3 regions of the Tatumella ptyseos genome follow, and region 1 is predicted to be linked to each of the others. Evidence: predicted binding sites of a transcription regulator. Region 1 holds the regulator's gene; each other region holds the start of a gene.
The links. The regulator PhoB, encoded in region 1, activates phosphate uptake and scavenging genes when phosphate is short. The targets are predictions, from matches to a motif close to CTGTCATAAAACTGNCNNAT.
Positions count from the first base shown of each region.

Region 1 (2,276 bases):
TCTTGAAAGGGTCAGAAGTTGTTTGACCAATTCAGCCATACGATGCGTTTGCGCTTGCATCGAGGCAAGTGCCTTTTGCTGGCTTGCCGGCGGCATTGCCCCCCCTTCAAGCATCTCCAGATAGCCTTGGAGTACAGTGAGTGGGGTTCGTAACTCATGACTGACATTGGCAAAAAAATTTCGACGCATATTTTCGAGTTGATGAATTTGACTCACGTCCCTGCCAACAATCAACCATTGTTGATCGCTATAAGGCATCACTCTGAACTCTACCTGTTGACCATTATTCAAGCTTTGTACTAAGGGATGTGTAAATTGCCGTTGCTGCAAATAGCGCGTGAATTCAGGATAACGTAAGAGGTTTTGAATATTTTGACCATTATCTTCGGGCCAGCGTAATCCAAGTAAGTGTTGTGCTAAGCCGTTGCACCAAAAAATATTCCCCTCTTCCGTGACCAAGACTAGGGCATCAGGAAGTGATTCGGCTCCGCTTCGAAACCGCTGAATTAAGGAACGTAATTCACTGCGCCGGCGCTTGTTGCGCTGTTGCATCAAGAGGAGACCATAGAAGAGCGGTTCCCAACTGCCACGCCCCGATGGTGGAGTCATACTTCGATCCATCCAAAGCCAATGCGAGAGACGTAGAAGTTGCTTAAAATGCCACCCGAGAAGCCCCAAAAGCCCAATGATTATTGCAATGGCGGGTTGATGAAAAAAAAATCCGATGACCGAGGCTACAATAAGAACAAGACATAGCTCAAGCAAAAGTGTTTTGAGTGATAATTTATCAAGCACCGCATCATCCTTTAATAGCGTATCGAAAAACGATAACCTGCGCCGCGTACCGTTTGGATCATTTTTTCATAACCTGAAGCTTCCAGCGCTTTACGTAAGCGTCGTATATGAACATCTACGGTTCGATCTTCCACATAGACGTTTGTCCCCCAGACCTGATTCAATAGATGTTCGCGGGTATAGACTTTTTCGGGATGGGACATAAAGAAGTGTAACAGGCGGTATTCTGTCGGCCCCATATCAACTGGCATTTCACCTACCATCACGCGATGTGAACTCGGGTCTAAAACCAGTCCTTGAATATCAATAACCTCATCTTCAGGCATGGGTGAGGTCCGGCGAATAATCGCTTTGATTCGTGCGATCAACTCTTTTGGGGAAAAAGGCTTAAGCATGTAATCATCGGCTCCGGCATCAAGTCCACGAACGCGATCTTCTTCCTCCCCTTTCGCCGTCAGCATGAGCACGGGGATATCTCGGGTTAAGGCTTCTTTCTTTAGATGCCGAATATAATTAATACCACTGCCACCTGGTAACATCCAATCCAGCAAGATTAAATCTGGCCAAGGCTCTATTAATTGTCGGAGAGCACGATCATAGTCTTCTGCTTCGATTACCTCATAACCATTCTGTTCAAGTACAAAACAAATCATTTCGCGAATGGGGGCTTCATCTTCTACTACTAAGATCCGCTTGGCCATTTTATCTCCAAAATTAACCACTTACTTAGATATGCTCGCCATTATCTGTCAGTTTTATTACAGTTTTATGAATAACGATAGTAACTAATCATCTTCCCTTAATGATTGCAAGTTTGTCCTGAGGTGTTTTTTTGCCTTATCTGTAAAGGCTATACTCCTGCCTTTAAACCTTAAAAAGCGAAGCCTGATGAAAATAGTTCATACCTCAGATTGGCATTTGGGCCAGTTCTTTTATGCTCGAAGTCGTGCAGCAGAACATCAGGCTTTTTTTCACTGGCTGAAGAGGTTAGTCATCGACCAAGAGGTTGATGCCATCATAGTGGCGGGTGATATTTTTGATACAGCCACCCCAGCAAGTTATGCCCGAGAACTCTTAAACCAATTTATTGTGTCCCTGCAAGAAACCGGCTGTCAGCTCTATCTTTTAGCAGGTAACCATGATTCAGTCGCTACGCTCAATGAATCAAGAGAACTCGTTGCCTGCCTTAATACCCATATTATTACGGGTCCGGATGAGCAAGGTGGCTCACCTCTCTTTCCTTTGAAAGAGAGAAACGGGAATATTGCGGCAATTCTCTGTGCCATTCCTTATTTACGCCCGCGTGATATTCAACTGAGCCAAGCCGGACTTTCAGGCAAAGAGAAACAACAAGACCTGTTACAAGCTATCACGCGCTATTATCATGATATTTTCCAGCAAGCCTGTGATTACTCGGCGCAGCATCAGCTTGAAAGCCTACCTATCATTGCAACCGGGCACCTTACTGCACTCGGCGTGAC
Region 1 covers NZ_CP130649.1:894,066-896,341, reverse strand. Annotated here, with positions in the region: gene phoR (phosphate regulon sensor histidine kinase PhoR) at 1-795, opposite strand, end outside; gene phoB (phosphate regulon transcriptional regulator PhoB) at 807-1,496, opposite strand; gene sbcD (exonuclease subunit SbcD) at 1,684-2,276, shown strand, end outside.

Region 2 (2,276 bases), 870 kb from region 1:
TGGGATGAAGCGCTGCTACTATTATTGGTTTCAGCGATGATAGGCTGGTTGGCCGCGTGGTTAGCGACTGTGCAGCATTTACGCCGTTTTACACCGGATTAACGCACAGAAATATTTTTTGTTATACTATTACTTGTTATCAGGCCGACCTTTTCGGCATTAAAGGGAAAAATGCTAGAATAAATTATTCACATAAAAAAATGAACCTGTGGATAAGTTTGTGTTCTAACCTTATAGCACCAGTTGTTTAGGGTGACGCAATCAATACTAGCGTTAGGTTATTAGTCTGTTTAAGGATGAACAGCATAATTAATTGAGAGGGTTTGAATGACCAACGAAATGCAAGCTTTAGCTATTGCTCCTTTAGGTAATCTCGATGCTTACGTCCGAGCTGCCAACGGCTGTCCGATGCTGTCGGCCGAAGAGGAAAAAGCATTAGCAGAACGGCTGCATTACCAGTCTGATCTGGATGCAGCGAAAAAGCTGATCCTGTCACATCTGCGGTTTGTGGTTCACATTGCTCGTAACTATTCTGGTTACGGTCTGCCTCAAGCTGACCTTATCCAAGAAGGTAATATCGGTCTAATGAAGGCAGTACGTCGCTTCAATCCAGAAGTTGGCGTAAGGTTGGTGTCCTTCGCCGTGCACTGGATTAAAGCGGAAATCCACGAGTACGTGTTACGTAACTGGCGTATTGTTAAAGTGGCGACCACCAAAGCACAACGTAAGTTATTCTTTAATCTGCGTAAAACCAAACAACGTCTCGGTTGGTTTAACCAAGATGAAGTTGAAATGGTCGCACGTGAGTTAGGGGTAAGCAGTAAAGATGTGCGTGAGATGGAATCTCGGATGGCGGCCCAAGATATGACCTTCGACCTCACTTCTGACGATGATAATGCAGAAGGTAAGTCGCAAGCGCCAGTGTTATATCTTCAAGATAAAACCTCAGACTTTGCCGATGGTATTGAGGAAGATAACTGGGATTCGCACGCAGCAGATAAGCTCAGTGATGCGATGATGACGCTTGATGAGCGGAGTCAAAACATCATCCGTGCTCGCTGGTTGGACGACGACAATAAGATCACCCTACAAGAGTTAGCTGATCAGTACGGGGTGTCGGCAGAGCGTGTTCGCCAACTTGAAAAAAATGCCATGAAAAAGCTACGTGTTGCTATCGAAGCGTAGTGATATAACCTTATGATTAAAGGAGATGCTCAGTCATCTCCTTTTTTATGCGTTAAAAACTTTACTGTCATAAAACTGCCTTTAATCTGTCCTTTTTCTGTCACGCTCCACTGTCATGGTTATGACCAATATTTGTCATCGTTTATTGCATCTATTGGGATATCACTATGTTACCAACGACTATACGCCATTCTCTTTTTGCGCTGTGTTTCGCCACTTTTATCCCTTGCGCGAATGCCTCGGTAGACATTCCCTTCTGGCACTCGATGGAAGGAGAACTAGGGGCTGAGGTCGATAGCCTTGCGCAGCGATTTAACCAAACACACAGCCAGTACCACATTTCGCCAGTCTATAAAGGTGACTATTCACAAAGCTTGGCATCGGGCATAGCTGCTATTCGTGCCGGCCATGCGCCTGCCTTATTGCAAGTGTATGAAGTGGGTACCGCCACCATGATGGCTTCCCATGCTATCGTTCCTGTTTGGCAATTATTCCAACAAACCAAAGTCGTGTTAGATGAACAGCAATTTGTCCCCTCAATAGTCAGTTATTACTCTGACGCCAAAACAGGCCATATGGTTGCAGCGCCCTTCAATAGCTCGACCCCTATTTTATATTTCAACAAAGAGGCTTTTAAGCGTGCCGGACTCGATCCCAATAAAGCTCCTTCGACATGGCAAGAGCTTGAGGCTGATGCCATAGCATTAAAGAAAGCTGGACAAGCATGCAGCTACAGCAGTGGGTGGCAAGGCTGGATCCAGTTGGAAGAATTCAGTGCATGGAATGGGTTACCGGTTGCCACCGCGAATAATGGCTTCGATAGTACGGATGCGCGACTGCTCTTCAATGGACCTTTACAAGTGCATCATATCGAACAATTGGCCCGTATGAAGAAGGCTGGAACTTTTAGTTATCTCGGAAGAACGGATGAGCCGACGAAAGCATTTTATTCAGGAGACTGTGCCATGATCACGGCCTCTTCTGGCTCATTGGCTGATATTAAACATGCCGCGAAATTTGATTATGGTGTTGCGCCGATGCCTTACCAACAAGGAACGCCTCATGCCCCCCAAAACGCCATCATCGGCGGC
Region 2 covers NZ_CP130649.1:25,215-27,490, forward strand. Annotated here, with positions in the region: gene ftsX (permease-like cell division protein FtsX) at 1-102, shown strand, start outside; gene rpoH (RNA polymerase sigma factor RpoH) at 328-1,185, shown strand; gene ugpB (sn-glycerol-3-phosphate ABC transporter substrate-binding protein UgpB) at 1,353-2,276, shown strand, end outside.
Region 2: the regulator PhoB is predicted to act here: its motif matches at 1,250-1,269, upstream of ugpB (sn-glycerol-3-phosphate ABC transporter substrate-binding protein UgpB).

Region 3 (2,276 bases), 910 kb from region 1:
TAATGTTACGACCGATTCGGGCAGTGCTGCGTAGTCTAAGCTATTAGCTGTTTTCGCGCCTTGTTGGTAACCATAATCAAAAAACTGTAAAACCGCTTTCGCTTTATCCGCATTAGCCGGTTTTTTGTAGACTAAGACGTAGGTGGTTGAGGAGATAGGCCAAGCATTTTCTCCGGCTTGATAAGTCAGGTCTTGTGCAAAACTCTGCTGCCAATTTGCTCCTTTCGCCGCATCGCTAAATGATTGCTCATTAGGCGCAATAGCTTTGCCTGCGGCATCGACCAATTTGGTAAAGGTTAGATTATTTTGCTTGGCGTAGGCGTATTCGACATAACCAATGGAGCCTGGTAGACGCTGAACAAAGGCTGCCACACCATCATTACCTTTACCGCCCAGACCAACTGGCCAATTAACGGTATTACCTTTACCAATTTTAGTATTCCACTCTTGATTCACTTTCGCTAAATAACTCGTGAATACAAAAGAGGTTCCCGATCCATCAGCTCGACGAACAACATTAATATTTGTCGCAGGTAATTTCAGTCCTGGATTTAGCGCGGCAATTTCAGGATCGTTCCAACGCGTGATTTTACCTAAATAAATATCTCCGGTTGTTTTACCATCTAGAATTAACTGGCCAGGTTTAATCCCAGGTAAGTTAACGGCAAGGACTACGCCACCAATTACTGTAGGAAATTGGAAAAGTCCATTTTTCTCTAAATCGGCTGCACTCATTGGGGCATCAGAAGCGCCAAAATCGACGGTTTTAGCGATAATCTGTTTAACGCCTCCAGACGAGCCGATTCCTTGATAGTTCACTTTACTGCCGTTGGCTTTGTAATAATCTGCAGCCCAACGAGAGTAGACCGGTGCAGGGAAAGTACCACCAGCGCCAGTGAGATCAGTTGCGGCAAATGCCGAAACGGTAGTCAATGCTAAGGTAACTGCTGTGAGGTGAGTCGCCATCTTACGCTTGAATTTCATACTCTCTCCAAAAGACCGATTCAATTACAACCTAAGGGGTGTTGCCGTTAAATTAGGTCAATTGAATGACACGAAGATGTCATTTTTATGACAGAAATATGACAGCCACATTCGAGTGAGAATTTTTGGCTGGAATTACTCTTAAGAGGTCGCCAATAAGTTTATAGAAAGGATGGTCAAAGAGACAGTTGGTGATGCAAATGATAAAAAAAACCCCTCATTACTGAGGGGGAAGACAGGGATGGTGTCTATGGCAAGGAAAAAGGTATGACATACTACTGGTACTACCATACAGCCAACACAATGTGTTCACTGTAATTCATTGATATCGCATAATTGATCAATGCGATATTCGTAATTCTGCTGTACTTGCTTTTTTTGGTCTGGCGTCAACAGTCCGTAAATTTGATTACGTACGTGAGCCATCTCGACTTGAAACTTAACTTGCTGGTCCGCTATTTTTTGCGCTTGGTTACGAACAGCTGTTTCATCAAAATTTTGGGATAGAGTCAACTGCTGCATCGCTTTCAAATCACCAATCTCAGTAGTTGAATGTCGAAAACGGAATTGATCAGTTAAATCGCGCATTCGTTGCCGTTGTGATTCACTCAGTTCAATACCATCGAACATATGTGATTGAATGCGTTGCGTCAGGCTATCATTCATTGTGCAAGGTTGGTGTATCTTATCTTTAAGAGGTGTTTCGACCTCTTGAGCGAACCCTGTAGAGACAATAAATAAAGAGGATATCGCGATAGCACAAAGATGACGCATTTCACTGTTCCTCATAGCAGTTGTCGTTTGAAGCATTGGGGGGTAGTCTAAGCGAGTTGCTGCAAACATCCGTCAGGGGGTGTAAAACTAAGTAAAGTGATAAACACGTTGCCATGGAACAAGGTATTTTTGCTGCCGAAGAGGAGAGATCATGAATAAAATTTTACTCGTTGATGATGACCGTGAACTAACGTCACTGTTAAAAGAATTACTAGAAATGGAAGGCTTTGATGTCACCGTCGCGGGTGATGGTGAGCAAGCGTTATCCTTGATGGACAGCAGCATCGATCTATTACTTTTAGATGTTATGATGCCGAAAAAAAATGGGCTCGATACATTAAAAGAATTACGCCAACAACATCAAACGCCTGTCATCATGCTTACCGCTAGAGGAAGTGAGCTGGATCGTGTTCTCGGCTTAGAACTGGGTGCCGACGATTACCTGCCAAAACCCTTTAACGATCGTGAGCTCGTTGCGCGAATCCGCGCCATACTTCGTCGTTCAAATTGGAGTGAGC
Region 3 covers NZ_CP130649.1:3,196,566-3,198,841, reverse strand. Annotated here, with positions in the region: gene pstS (phosphate ABC transporter substrate-binding protein PstS) at 1-984, opposite strand, end outside; gene cpxP (cell-envelope stress modulator CpxP) at 1,294-1,758, opposite strand; gene cpxR (envelope stress response regulator transcription factor CpxR) at 1,910-2,276, shown strand, end outside.
Region 3: the regulator PhoB is predicted to act here: its motif matches at 1,059-1,078, upstream of pstS (phosphate ABC transporter substrate-binding protein PstS).